One region of the Streptomyces sp. NPDC096048 genome, then DNA from elsewhere that is predicted to be linked to it. Evidence: riboswitches for the same ligand, from Rfam matches in the RefSeq annotation. Region 1 holds a riboswitch; each other region holds the start of a gene.
What was found. Region 1 has a riboswitch for thiamine pyrophosphate ahead of thiC (phosphomethylpyrimidine synthase ThiC). Riboswitches for the same ligand answer to the same signal wherever they lie in the genome.
Positions count from the first base shown of each region.

Region 2: another riboswitch for thiamine pyrophosphate. It lies ahead of thiO (glycine oxidase ThiO); the one in region 1 lies ahead of thiC (phosphomethylpyrimidine synthase ThiC).
Region 3: another riboswitch for thiamine pyrophosphate. It lies ahead of ACIQ6R_RS30235 (thiamine ABC transporter substrate binding subunit); the one in region 1 lies ahead of thiC (phosphomethylpyrimidine synthase ThiC).

Region 1 is NZ_JBIWGG010000007.1:189,542-194,299, reverse strand. Features, by position in the region: gene ACIQ6R_RS20845 (SsgA family sporulation/cell division regulator) at 1-99, shown strand, start outside; gene ACIQ6R_RS20840 (YibE/F family protein) at 171-1,769, opposite strand; TPP riboswitch at 1,841-2,030, shown strand; gene thiC (phosphomethylpyrimidine synthase ThiC) at 2,023-3,816, shown strand; gene ACIQ6R_RS20830 (VWA domain-containing protein) at 3,933-4,758, shown strand, end outside.
Region 2 is NZ_JBIWGG010000003.1:387,175-391,932, reverse strand. Features, by position in the region: gene thiS (sulfur carrier protein ThiS) at 1-105, opposite strand, end outside; gene thiO (glycine oxidase ThiO) at 102-1,352, opposite strand; TPP riboswitch at 1,377-1,488, opposite strand; gene ACIQ6R_RS09720 (hypothetical protein) at 1,541-1,891, shown strand; gene ACIQ6R_RS09715 (NAD(P)/FAD-dependent oxidoreductase) at 1,923-3,197, shown strand; gene ACIQ6R_RS09710 (Rv2175c family DNA-binding protein) at 3,276-3,641, shown strand; gene thiE (thiamine phosphate synthase) at 3,969-4,625, shown strand; gene metF (methylenetetrahydrofolate reductase [NAD(P)H]) at 4,732-4,758, shown strand, end outside.
Region 3 is NZ_JBIWGG010000012.1:65,310-70,067, reverse strand. Features, by position in the region: gene ACIQ6R_RS30250 (phosphatidate cytidylyltransferase) at 1-864, shown strand, start outside; gene ACIQ6R_RS30245 (VOC family protein) at 997-1,482, opposite strand; gene rlmN (23S rRNA (adenine(2503)-C(2))-methyltransferase RlmN) at 1,667-2,773, shown strand; TPP riboswitch at 2,850-2,955, shown strand; gene ACIQ6R_RS30235 (thiamine ABC transporter substrate binding subunit) at 3,035-4,123, shown strand; gene ACIQ6R_RS30230 (ABC transporter permease) at 4,168-4,758, shown strand, end outside.

The sequences.
Region 1 (4,758 bases):
CTGGTGCCGCTGGGGCAGGAGGGGGCACTCGCCGACTTCGACGCCCACCTCGACGAGGCCTTGGACCGCATCCTGGCGGAAGAACAGAGCGCGGGCTGAACCGTTTTGGCAGTTCTTCGACGGTGGCGTAACGCTTCGCCGCGATCGGCTGCCGGCGGGGCGCCGACTGGTCAGCGCTTACGCCGACGGCCCCGCCCGCGTACGGGAGCCGGGGCGGCGCCCGGCGTCGCGCCGCCGCCCGGCGCCGCCCCGGCGGCCTGTGCCGCCGGGGGGCCGGCCGATCGGTCGGCCGATACGACGAGGGCCGCGAGGGCCGTGGTGACCGGAACGGACGCCACCAGGCCGATCGAGCCGACCAGCGTGCGCACGATCTCCTCCGCCACCAACTCGCTGTTGGCGACCGTCCCCACCCCGCTCTGCGCGATCGAGAACAGCAGCAGCAGGGGCAGGGCGGCGCCCGCGTAGGCGAGGACGAGCGTGTTGACGACCGAGGCGATGTGGTCCCGCCCGATCCGGATGCCCGCTCGGTACAGTCCCCGCCAGCCCATCGTCGGATTGGCCTCGTGCAGTTCCCAGACCGCCGAGGTCTGGGTGACCGTCACGTCGTCGAGCACGCCGAGCGAACCGATGATGACTCCGGCGAGCAGCAGGCCGCTCATGTCGATCGTCGGATACAGGCCGTGGATGAGGCCGGTGTTGTCGTCCGTGTTGCCGGTGAGCGCGGCCCAGTCGATGAACAGCGATCCGAGCACACCGATCAGCAGCAACGAGATCAGGGTGCCGAGCACCGCGACGGACGTGCGGGCCGACAGGCCGTGGCACAGGTACAGCGCGATCAGCATGATGGCGCTGGCCCCGACCACCGCCACGGCCAGCGGGTTCGACCCTTGCAGGATCGCGGGCAGGATGAAGAAGTTCAGCAGCAGGAAGCTGATGGCCAGCGAGACCAGGGCCATGAGACCCCGCAGCCGTCCGACGACCACGACGGCGAGCGCGAAGATGCCGGCGAGCAGGGCCAGCGGCAGTCCGCGGTTGATGTCGGTCACCGAGTACTGCAGGTCCTTCGGCGCGGAGGGCTCGTAGGCGACCACCACCTTCTGGCCCTCGTGCAGCTGCCGTGACTGGTCCGGCTGGACGATCTCGGTGAACGTACGGCCCTTGTCCTTGCCGGTGTCGACACGGATCGTCGCCCGCTTGCACTCGCCCTGCGCCTGCTGCACCGCGGAGGAGCCCTCGGCGGTGGAGGTGTCGCCGGTCGGGGGGACGCCCGAGGCGTTGACGGACTGACAGCTCAGCTCGACCACCTTGGTGACGGTGGCGTCCTGCGTCTGCCGGTCGAAGCCGACCCCGGTGCGTTCATGCGGCGGCGCACCGCCGGGCCACAGCAGCGCGAGTCCGACCAGCACCGCCGCGGCGAACGGGATGAGGACCGCGGCGATGACCTTCCGCAGGTGGCGGGAGACGGGCGCGGCCGGACCGTGGCTGTGGGAGTGCCCGTGCCCACCGTGCCCGCCGTGCCCAACGTGCCCGCCGTGCCCACCGTGCCCGCCGGGGCCGCTGTGCCCACCGGAACCGCCGTGCCCGCCGTGCCCACCGGAACCGCCGGGGCCGTCACCCGCCCCGGGGCCGCCGCCCGTGTCATGTCTGCCGCCGCCCGCGCCGTGAGCGCTGGAAGGAGCGGGGCCGGCCGCGCGGCCGGTGCCTTCCTCGGAGCCCGGTCCGCGGCGGGGTTCGTGCGGTGGAAACGGGGGATGCTGCGGTGTGGTCACCGACCGATCATCGCAAGAACGAGGGGGGCCCTCTGTTCACCGCGCCCGAATTGGCGCTAGCGTGGAGGCACCTTTGTACACGCGGGAGCTCGGAGCACCGGGCTGAGAGGGCGCTGACCTCCGTCCCAGCGATGTTTCACGGGAAACGTCACCGAATCCGAGTGACGTATCCCACGAAGCGTCGACAGACGGAAGCCGCTGCGTCGACCGCCGAACCTGTTACCGGGTAATGCCGGCGTAGGGAGTAGGTCTCATGACCATCAAGGACGCACGCACGCCTGCCTCCACGCAGAACTCCGCCCAGGAGGAGACCACGGAGGCCGGGAAGTCCATCGGCTGGCACAAGGCGTACGTCGAGGGTTCGCGCCCCGACCTGCGGGTGCCGGTCCGTCAGGTGCACCTCACCAACGGGCAGTCGGTCACGCTGTACGACACTTCGGGCCCGTACACCGATCCGCTCGTCGACACGGATGTCCGCAGGGGACTGTCGCCGCTGCGGGAGAACTGGATCATCGCCCGCGGCGACACCGAGGAGTACGCGGGCCGTCCCGTCCGTCCAGAGGACGACGGAATCAAGCACACCTCTCCGCGCGGCGGACTGCGCAACCTCGACGCAGTCTTTCCCGGACGGCCGCGCCAGCCGCGCCGGGGGAGGGACGGCAGCGCGGTGACGCAGCTCGCGTACGCACGCCGGGGCGAGATCACGCCGGAGATGGAGTACGTGGCCGTCCGGGAGAACGTCTCGCCGGAAGTGGTCCGCGAGGAGATCGCGGCGGGCCGTGCCGTGCTGCCCGCCAACGTCAACCACCCGGAGATCGAGCCGATGATCATCGGCAAGCGGTTCCTGGTGAAGGTCAACGCCAACATCGGCAACTCGGCGGTGACGTCCTCCATCGAGGAGGAGGTCGACAAGATGACCTGGGCGACCCGGTGGGGCGCCGACACGGTCATGGACCTGTCCACCGGACGCAACATCCACACCACCCGCGAGTGGGTGCTGCGCAACTCCCCCGTCCCCATCGGCACCGTGCCGCTCTACCAGGCCCTGGAGAAGGTCGACGGACGTGCCGAGGAACTGACCTGGGAGATCTACAAGGACACCGTCATCGAGCAGGCCGAGCAGGGCGTGGACTACATGACGGTCCACGCGGGCGTGCGCCTGGCGTACGTACCGCTGACCGCGAACCGCAAGACGGGCATCGTCTCGCGCGGCGGCTCGATCATGGCGGCGTGGTGCCTGGCACACCACAGGGAGTCGTTCCTGTACGAGAACTTCGAGGAGCTCTGCGAGATCCTCGCCGCCTACGACGTCACGTACTCCCTCGGCGACGGCCTGCGCCCGGGCTCCATCGCGGACGCCAACGACGAGGCGCAGTTCGCGGAGTTGCGCACGCTCGGGGAACTCAACTCGATCGCCAAGCGTTTCAACGTACAGACCATGATCGAGGGACCGGGCCATGTCCCGATGCACAAGATCAAGGAGAACATCGACCTTCAGCAGGAGATCTGCGATGAAGCCCCGTTCTATACGCTCGGCCCGCTGACGACGGACGTCGCGCCGGCGTACGACCACATCACCTCCGGTATCGGTGCCGCGATGATCGCCTGGTGGGGCACGGCCATGCTCTGCTACGTCACGCCCAAGGAGCACCTGGGCCTGCCCAACCGTGACGACGTCAAGACCGGCGTCATCACCTACAAGATCGCCGCCCATGCCGCCGACCTCGCCAAGGGCCACCCAGGTGCGCAGGAGTGGGACGACGCGCTGTCGGACGCCCGTTTCGAGTTCCGGTGGGAGGACCAGTTCAACCTGGCCCTCGACCCGGACACGGCACGGGAGTTCCACGACGAGACACTGCCGGCCGAGCCCGCCAAGACGGCCCACTTCTGCTCGATGTGCGGTCCGAAGTTCTGTTCGATGAAGATCTCGCAGGACATCCGACGGGAGCACGGAGGCAGCAAGACCGAGATCGAGGAGGGCATGGCCCAGAAGTCCAGGGAGTTCGCGGCCCAGGGAAACAGGGTCTACCTGCCGTTGGCCGACTGAGTCCCTGCTCCGGCCGCACGCTGAGCGATCCTGCGCACGGGGAGCGGGAGCGCTTGGCGTGCGGCCGGGGGCCACGCCCCCTCCCCATCCAGGGTGCGTCTCGGCAGACTGGGCCCATGACAGCCACCTCCCTGAGCAAGGGTGCCAATCTCGCCGTCGACTCCCTCGCGGTGCGCGTCGAACTCGTCTGGTCCGCCGGGCCGGGTGTGCCCGAGGTCGACGCCTCCGCGTTGCTGCTCACCTCGGCCGGACGCGTGCGGGACGACGGCGACTTCGTCTTCTACAACCAGCCCCGCCACGCGTCCGACGCCGTGAGGCACCTGGGCAAGCAGGGCGGCTCCGGTGCCGGCGCGGGGGTCACGACCGACGCCGTCGAGGTGGACCTGCACTCGGTGGAAGCGGCCGTCGACCGCATCGTCCTGTGCGCCTCGGCGGACGGTGGGACGTTCGGGCAGGTCCCCGGGCTGTCCCTGCGGCTGCTGGACGCCGGGACCCGCACCGAACTGGCCCGGTTCGACATGGCGGCCGGGACGGAGACCGCCCTGGTCGGTGGTGAGCTGTACCGGCGCCAGGGGAAGTGGAAGTTCCGCGCGGTCGGGCAGGGTTACGCCTCCGGACTCGCGGGGGTGGCCACGGACTTCGGCATCACCGTGGACGACGCTCCCCCGGCGGCCGCGACCGCCGCCCCGGCGGCTGCCGCGACTGCGGCGACCCGGCCGACCTCGCCGGCACCCATGCCACCGGCCCCACCGGCCCCGCCGGCACAGGCGCCGCCCGCAGCACCGGTGGCCCCACCGGCGCCCAGCGGTACGGGCCCCCGCCTCACCAAGGGCGAGGAGCACCTCCCCGTCGACATGCGCAAGCGGCTGTCCCTGCGCAAGGAACAGGTCGCGGTGAGCCTGAGCAAGCACGGGGCGGCCGGGGTCACCGCGCGCGTCATCC
Region 2 (4,758 bases), on a different contig from region 1:
GGCGGCGGCCACTCCGGACGGCGCCGCGGTGAGCGTGCCCACCAGGGCGTCCAGGGCCGTGCCGGGCGCCACCTGGCGCGGCTCGCCGTTGACGGAGATGTTCATGCGGGCTGCTCCGAGACTTCCGGGAGTGCGGGGACGGCGCCGAAGCGCCGGGGGGTGAAGGGGCGGGCCTCGGCCGGCAGCTCCCCGGTGGTCAGGGCGTGTGCCATGGCGTCGCCGGTGACCGGGGTGAGCAGGACGCCGTTGCGGTAGTGCCCGGTGGCCAGCAGCAGGCCCTCCAGCCCGGTCGGGCCGAGCAGCGGGGCGTTGTCCGGGGAGCCGGGGCGCAGACCCGCCCGGGTCTCCGCCAGGGGCAGCTCGGTGATGCCGGGGACCAGCTCGTGGGCGTCGCGCAGCAGCTCGTAGACGCCGCCCGCGGTGACCGTGGTGTCCCAGCCCAGCTCCTCGCTGGTGGCACCGACGACCAGCTCGCCGTTCTCCCGGGGCACCAGGTAGAGGGGGTTGCCGCGCACCACGGCGCGCACCGTCCGGTTCAGCAGCGGCCCGTGCGTCCGCGGCATCGTCAGCCGCAGCACCTGCCCCTTCACGGGCCGCACCGGCGGCAGGACGTCGTCCGGGACGCCCGTGAGCCGTCCGCTCAGGCTGCCGCCGGCCAGCACCACCTGCCCGGCCCCCAGCGCGGTGCCGTCGGCCGTGACGACACCCGTGGCCCGCTCGCCGCCGCGCACGACGGTGAGCCGGTCGGCCCACGCCCGGTGGAAGACGACGCCCGCGCGTTCGCAGGCGGCCACGAGGGCGCCGGCGAGGCGCCGCGGGTCGATCTGATGGTCGCCCTCCACCCGGAGCCCCCCGCGCACACCCGGCGCGAGCATCGGCTCCAGTCGCCGGCACTCGCGCCCCGTCAGCCACTCGGACTCCAGGCCCGACCGCTGCTGCAGCGCGTGCAGTTCCCGCAGGTGGGCCCGGTCGTCGGCGTCCAGCGCGACGGCGAGGGTGCCGCACCGGCGGTAACCGAGGTCGTGGCCCGTGAGGTCGGCCAGCTCGGCCGCGAACTCCGGGTAGCGGCGGGCCGAGGCGAGGTTCAGCGCGAGCAGTGTCTGCTCGCCGTAGTGCAGCTCCGTCACGGCGGCCAGCATCCCGGCGGCCACCTGGGCGGCCCCGCCACCCGGCTCGGGGTCGACGAGGGCCGTGGCGAGCCCGCGCTGCGCGGACCGCCAGGCGGTGACCAGGCCGATGATCCCGCCGCCGACGACGAGGACGTCCGGCGTAAGCGACGGCGCGGCCGTCGCGTGCGTGGCGGCCGTCGCATGCGTCGCGGCCGTCGCGTGCGTCGCGGCAGATCTGGACACGGAAGCGGAAGTCGGTGGTGACGACATGGGCGTCCAGCCCCTCCCTTCGCCGGCATGACCCGGATCAGGTTCGTACGGTCGGAGGCCGCCAGCCTCCCTCTCAGCCCGGTGCGTCCGGGCTCCCGCGAGTGCTTTACGTTGGCCACCCTAGCCCGCAGCGCACCGCACTTGTAAGGGAGCCTCCGCCCGTGGCGCGTTCACTCGACGGTCTCGTTCTCGCCCCCGTCGCCGACCAGGCGCCCGGCCAGGTGGGTACGCGGACCCGGTTCACCTACCACGAGCAGGACGGCGCCGTATGGGCCGAGTACGCGGGCGGTGACGTCGTCCGCGGCCGTCTGGTGGGCACCAGGGAGGGCGACCGCCTCGACTTCCGGTACGTGCAGCTCAAGACCGACGGAGGTACGTCGTCGGGGCACTGCGTGTCGACTGTCGTCGAGCTGCCGGACGGGCGGGTGCGCCTGGACGAGACCTGGGAGTGGGAGTCGCGGCGGGGCAGCGGGACGAGCGTTGTGGAGCAGGTCACCGAACGCGAGCACTGACTGACGGATCGTCGGTGTCTAAGGTGATCAGGTGAGCGAGCAGACGCAGGAGCAGACCGGGGAACGGGGAGCGGACGCGGAGCGCCGCGTGGTCGTGGTGGGCGCGGGCATGGCGGGGGTGCAGACCGCCGTCGCGCTGCGGGAGCAGGGCTTCACCGGCACCGTGACCCTGATCGGCGCGGAGCCGCACCAGCCGTACGACCGTCCCCCGCTGTCCAAGGCCGTCCTGCTCGGCACGGCCGAGGGCTCGGCCTTCGACGTCGACTTCGAAGCACTCGGCATCACCCTGCGGCTCGGCCGCGAGGCCCTGGGCGTCCGCCCCGACGCGCACGTCCTGGACACCTCCGACGGACCCGTGCCGTACGACGTCCTCGTCCTCGCGACCGGCGCCGAACCGATCCGGCTGCCCGGAGCGGAGGGCGTCCCCGGCGTTCACCTGCTGCGTACCCTCGACGACGCCGAACGGCTGCGCCCGGTGCTCGCCCGGCAGCACGACATCGTGGTCGTCGGCGCGGGCTGGATCGGCGCCGAGTTCGCCACCGCCGCGCGCGAGGCGGGCTGCGCCGTGACCGTCGTGGAGGCCGCCGACCGGCCCCTCGCCGGCGCGCTGCCCGCCGAGGTCGCCGCGCCGATGACCGGCTGGTACGCCGACTCGGGCGCCGTACTGCGCACACACGCGCGCGTGGAGCGCGTGGAGCCCGGCGGCCCCGGGGAGCCCGGTCACGTCGTCGTCCTGGACGACGGCTCACGGCTGCCCGCCGGCGCGGTCGTCGTCGGCATCGGCGCCCGGCCCGCCACCGCCTGGCTCGCCGGCTCCGGGATCGACCTCGGCGCGCACGGCGACGTCCTGGCCGACGCCCTCCTGCGCACCTCGGCGCCGGACGTCTACGCGGTCGGCGACTGCGCGTCCTTCCCCTCCGGCCGCTACGGCCAACGGCTGCTGGTGCACCACTGGGACAACGCCCTCCAGGGCCCGCGCACGGTCGCCGCCAACGTCATCGGCGCCGCCACCGGCGAGACCCCGGCGGCCTACGATCCGGTGCCGTACTTCTGGTCCGAGCAGTTCGGCCGCTTCGTCCAGTACGCCGGTCACCACCTGGCCACCGACACCATGCTGTGGCGCGGCGACGCCTCGGGGCCGGCCTGGACGGTGTGCTGGCTGCGCGAGGACCGCCTGGTCGCCCTGCTGGCGGTGGGCCGCCCCCGGGACCTGGCCCAGGGCAAGCGCCTGATCCAGGCGGGCGCGGCGATGGACCCGCGACTGCTGGCCGACCCGGCGAGGCCGCTCAAGGCGGCGACGGCGTAGCCCCTTCGCCGGAGCGCGACGGCCCGGGTCGGACGGGTCCGGTTTCCGACTGTCAGTGCCAGATGGCAGGCTTGAGACGTGACCGAGATTGACGCAAAGATCGATGCTCTCGTGCCTGCCTGGCTCACCGTCCCCGACATCGCCGAGATGCTCGGCGTCGAGGTGACCCGCGTACGCCAGCTGATCAAGGAAGGCCAGCTCATCGCCGTACGGCGCGGTGAGAACCGCGCGCTGCACATCCCCGCGGCCTTCATCGACGAGGACAAGGTCGTCAAGGGCCTGGTCGGGACCCTGACGCTGCTGCGGGACGACGGCTTCACGGCCGAGGAGATGCTGGAGTGGCTCTTCACGCCCGACGAGACCCTGCCCGGCACCCCCGCCCAGGCGCTGAGCGAGAATCGCGGCACGGAGGTGAAGCGCCGCGCCCAGGCGCTCGCCGTCTGACCTGACAGGCCCCGCCCGACGTACGGGCCGCGACCCACGGTCCCCGGCGGCCATGACGGCCCGCGGTCCCGTACGCCACGGCGGCGACCCGCTGCCGCCGTGTTCCTCGGGACCGAGGGGGAGCCCGCGGCCTCCGGCAGGGGCGGCCCCCCGGTCCGGGGGGCGGGAGCGGCGGGGTCCCCGCTCCGGCGGGCCGGGAGCGGCGGCCTCCCCCGCTCCGGCGGGCCGCGAGGCGACCGTGGCGAGGCACGCTCCGTATCCTCGGGACACAAGCCAAGGCCGCGCGGTCCACCGCGGGCCCACGCCACCGATCTGGGGGACATCCGCATGCCCGACACCGCCGCGACAGCCCGCGCCCGGCTCGCCGACGCCCGGCTCTACCTGTGCACGGACGCCCGCCGCAGCCAGGGTGACCTGCCCGAGTTCCTGGACGCGGTGCTGGCGGGCGGCGTCGACATCGTGCAGCTGCGCGACAAGGGCATGGAGGCGGGGGAGGAGCTGGAGCACCTCCAGGTCTTCGCCGACGCCTGCGCCCGCCACGGCAAGCTCCTCGCGGTCAACGACCGGGCGGACGTCGCCCACGCCGCCCACGCCGACGTCCTGCACCTCGGACAGGGCGACCTGCCGGTGCCCGCCGCCCGCGCGATCCTCGGCGACGACGTCCTCGTCGGCCGCTCCACGCACGCCGAGTCCGAGGCCGCCGCTGCCGCCGTCCAGGACGGCGTCGACTACTTCTGCACCGGCCCGTGCTGGCCGACCCCCACCAAGCCCGGCCGCCACGCTCCCGGCCTCGACCTGGTCCGGCACACCGCCGCACTCGGCACCGACCGCCCCTGGTTCGCCATCGGCGGCATCGACCTCGGCAACCTCGACGAGGTGCTGGAGGCCGGTGCCCGGCGCGTCGTGGTCGTCCGGGCGATCACCGCGGCGGACGACCCGGGTGCCGCCGCGGCCGAGTTCGCGAAGCGACTGCGGCAGGCGTAGGCGAGTGCCGGAGGCATGTGTCCAAGGGGTGGACAACAACTCGACAATGCGGACAAATATCCCGCATCCGGTTGGGTGACCGCCGCCCCCTGGCTAACCTGCCCGTATGGCCCTCGGAACCGCATCCACCAGG
Region 3 (4,758 bases), on a different contig from region 1:
GAGCCCATGCCCGACGTCCCCCAGCCGGCGCAGCCGCAGCCGCAGAAGAAGACCGCGGGGCGCGATCTGGGTGCCGCGATAGGGGTCGGCGTCGGGCTCGGCGCGGTGATCGTCGCGTCGCTGTTCGTCGTCAAGGCCGTCTTCGTCGGTGTGGTCGCCGTCGCCGTCGTGGTGGGCCTGTGGGAGCTGACCAAGCGGCTGGAGGAGCGCAAGGGCATCAAGGCGCCCCTCGTGCCGCTCGCGATCGGCGGCGCGGCGATGGTGGTCGCCGGGTACGTGCGGGGCGCCGAGGGTGCGTGGGTCGCCATGGCGCTCACGGCGCTGGCGGTTCTCGTATGGCGGATGACCGAGCCGCCGGAGGGCTACCTCAAGGACGTCACGGCGGGACTGTTCGCCGCCTTCTACGTGCCGTTCCTGGCCACGTTCGTCGCGATGATGCTCATGGCGGACGACGGTGCGTGGCGTGTCCTGGTCTTCCTGCTGCTGACGGTCGTCAGCGACACCGGCGCCTACGCCGTCGGCTGGCGCTTCGGCAAGACCAAGCTCGCCCCGCGCATCAGCCCCGGCAAGACCCGTGAGGGCCTGCTCGGAGCGGTGGCGTTCGCGATGGTGGCCGGCGCGCTGTGCATGCAGTTCATGATCGACGACGGCGCCTGGTGGCAGGGCCTGGTGCTCGGTCTCGCGGTCGCCGTCAGTGCCACGCTGGGGGACCTCGGCGAGTCCATGATCAAGCGGGACCTCGGCATCAAGGACATGGGCACGCTGCTTCCGGGCCACGGCGGCATCATGGACCGCCTGGACTCGCTGCTGCCGACGGCGCCGGTGGTGTGGCTGCTGTTGGTGATCTTCGTCGGGTCCGGCTGACGGCCCGGTCGTCTTCTTGGTGGGTGAGGGCCCGCCGTCCCCTGGGCGGCGGGCCCAGCCGTGTCCAGGGCCCAGCGGGAGCCATGGCCGGGGCCCGGCTGAACCTCCTTGACGGCATCAGGTCGTGACCGGTCACCCGGCAGCGGTCAGGCGACGCCGTAGCTCCTCCTCCGAGACGTCCTCGATGTGGGTCAGAAACACCCACATGTGGCCCGAAGGATCCTTGAGGATGACGGTGCGGTCACCGTGGAACATGTCCTTCGGCGGCTGGAGGATCTCCGCGCCGGCGGCCTCCGCTCGCTCGGCCAGGCTGTCGACGTCCGCCACGAAGACATGCAACGTGACGGACGTGCCTCCGCCGAGCGAGGCCGGCGCGGCGAAGGATGCGGCCTCCGCCTCGTCCACGCTGGAGTCGCCCAGCATCAGGACCGACCGCCCGATGGTGATCTCGGCGTGCATGACCCCACCGCCCGGAGCATCGATCCTGAAGTTCTCACGGGCGCCGAACGCCCGCCGGTAGAAGTCGATCGCCGCGGCGGCGTCGTCGACCATGATGTGCGGGATCACGGCATAGCGGTAGCGGTCGGGGATCTCGAAGTCGGCTGTGCGCTCGCTCATGGCGAACCTCCTCGAAAAGGCACCGCTGATCGGTTTCCGCGGCTTGGACCGGAGCCTAAAAGCTCAAGTTTGGTTCAGGTCAAGCGTCGATGTGGTGGTGCGAAATCCGCCGACCACCACCAACGGCCTCCCCGCACCCCGACGGCCCGGGCCACCCGAGTCGATCTGCGACACTGGTCGAGTCATGCCTAAGCCCGGAGAACTCACATTCGTCGCCCCCCGCGCAGCCAAGAAGCCGCCGCGGCACCTCGCCGACCTCACGCCCGCCGAGCGCAAGGAGGCCGTCGCCGCGATCGGCGAGAAGCCGTTCCGTGCGAAGCAGCTCTCGCAGCACTACTTCGCGCGGTACGCGCACGATCCCGAGCAGTGGACCGACATTCCCGCCGGGTCCCGCCAGGGGCTCCGGGAGGCGCTGCTGCCCGAGCTGATGTCGGTCGTGCGGCATCTGTCGACCGACCAGGGCACCACCCGTAAGACGCTGTGGAAGCTGTTCGACGGGACGCTCGTCGAGTCCGTCCTCATGCGCTACCCGGACCGGGTGACCATGTGCATCAGCTCCCAGGCGGGCTGCGGCATGAACTGCCCGTTCTGTGCCACGGGACAGGCGGGCCTGGACCGGAACCTGTCCACCGCCGAGATCGTGCACCAGATCGTGGACGGAATGCGCGCCCTGCGGGACGGCGAGGTCCCCGGGGGCCCGGCCCGGCTGAGCAACATCGTGTTCATGGGCATGGGCGAGCCCCTCGCCAACTACAACCGCGTCGTCGGTTCCATCCGACGTCTCACCGATCCCGAGCCCGACGGACTGGGCCTCTCCCAGCGCGGCATCACGGTCTCCACGGTCGGCCTCGTCCCGGCGATCCACCGCTTCGCCGACGAGGGCTTCAAATGCCGCCTCGCCATCTCGCTGCACGCCCCCGACGACGAGCTGCGCGACACCCTCGTCCCCGTCAACACGCGCTGGAAGGTGCGCGAGGTGCTGGACGCCGGGTTCGAGTACGCGGAGCGGTCGGGCCGGCGGCTGTCGATCGAGTACGCGCTGATCCGGGACATCAACGACCAGGCATGGCGCGGCGACCGGCTCGGGCGGCTGCTCAAGGGCCGGCCCGTGCACGTCAACCTCATCCCGCTCAACCCCACGCCCGGCTCGAAGTGGACCGCGTCGCGGCCCGAGGACGAGAAGGCGTTCGTGGCGGCGATCGCGGCGCATGGTGTGCCGGTGACGATCCGGGACACCCGTGGGCAGGAGATCGACGGGGCGTGTGGTCAGCTCGCCGCGAGCGAGCGGTAACCTGACCGACGTCAGCACATCGTCGTACGACAGTCGCATACGTCATACGTGATATGTCATACGGAACTACATCTTCATATTCCGACAGGGGAGCGCCACAGCGCTGAGAGTGCGGCACCGGCCGCAGACCCTCCGAACCTGGCCCAGGTCATTCTGGGTAGGGAGATCGGTCACCACTCGAGCTGTTGCGCCCTGCCCGGGACCCTCGCCAGGGGTTCCGGGCGGGGCCGCGTCTTCTCCTGGTCACCCAGGAGGAATTCAGTGAGCATCACCAAGAAGGCCGGCGTCGTGGCCGTAGCGCTCGGCATGGTCGGCGGCCTGGCCGCCTGCGGATCGTCGTCCGACGGCGACGGTCAGGGCTCCGGCGGGTCCAAGACCGTGACCCTCGTCAGCCACGACTCGTGGGCCGCGTCGAAGGACGTCATCGCCGCGTTCGAGAAGAAGTCCGGCTACAAGGTCCGGGTGCTGGAGGACGGCGACGCCGGGCAGGCCGTCAACAAGGCCATCCTCACCAAGGACAACCCCCAGGGCGACGTCCTCTTCGGCGTCGACAACACGCTGCTGTCCCGCGCGCTCGACAACGGGCTGTTCCAGCCGTACGAGGCGAAGGGCTCCGACCTGGTCCTCCCCGAGTACCGGGCCGACCAGGACCAGCACCGGGTCACGCCCGTCACCACCGGCGACGTCTGCGTCAACTACGACAAGGCGTACTTCAGCAAGCGCGAGCTGACCCCGCCGGACTCCTTCGACGACCTGGTCAAGCCCGAGTACAAGGACCTGCTCGTCACCGAGAACGCGGGCAGCTCCTCGCCCGGCCTCGGCTTCCTGCTCGGCACCGCCGCCCACTACGGCGACCGGGGCTGGGAGGACTACTGGAAGAAGCTGAAGGCGAACGGCGTCAAGGTCGTCGGCAGCTGGGAGCAGGCGTACAACGAGGAGTTCTCCGGCTCGGCCGGCGGCAAGGAGGCCAAGGGCGACCGCCCGCTCGTCGTCTCCTACGCCTCGTCCCCGCCCGCCGAGGTCATCTACGCCGACCCGCAGCCGACCACCGCGCCGACGGGCGTCGCCACCGGCACCTGCTTCCGTCAGGTCGAGTACGCGGGTCTGCTGAGCAACGCGGGGAACCCCGAGGGCGGCAAGGCACTCCTCGACTTCCTCATCGGCAGGGAGTTCCAGGAGGACCTGCCGCTGAACATGTTCGTCTACCCGGTGCGGGAGGGCGCGCGGATTCCCGAGGCGTTCCGGAAGTTCGGGCCGCAGGCCGAGGACCCGGAGACCATGGACCCGGCGAAGATCGCCGACCATCGCGACCAGTGGGTCAAGTCGTGGACCTCACTCGTACTGAAGTAGGCAGGGCCCGGACCCGGCGTGGGAGCGCGGCGCGGCTGGCCCTGATGGCCGGGCCCGTCGCGTTCTTCGCGGTGTTCTTCGCCTACCCGGTCGCCGCGATCGTCGCGCGCGGACTGGAGATCGACGGATCCTGGCGGTTCGGGCGGATCGGGGACGTGCTCGCCCAGTCCGACGTGCGGCACGTGCTGTGGTTCACCACCTGGCAGGCGCTGGCCTCCACCGCGCTCACCCTGCTCCTCGCACTGCCCGGCGCGTACGTCTTCGCCCGGTTCGACTTTCCCGGCAAGCAGGTGCTGCGGGCGGTGGTGACCGTGCCCTTCGTGCTGCCGACGGTCGTCGTCGGTACCGCTTTCCTGGCGTTGGTGGGGCGCGGCGGGCTGCTCGACGAGCTGTGGGGCGTACGGCTGGACACCACCGTGTGGGCGATCCTGCTCGCGCACGTCTTCTTCAACTACGCCGTCGTCGTACGCACCGTCGGCGGCCTCTGGTCGCAGCTCGACCCGCGGCAGGAGGAGGCCGCGCGGATGCTCGGCGCCTCGCGGCCGAAAGCCTGGCGGCAGGTGACACTGCCCGCGCTCGCGCCCGCCGTGGCCGCCGCCGCGCTGATGGTGTTCCTGTTCACCTTCACCTCCTTC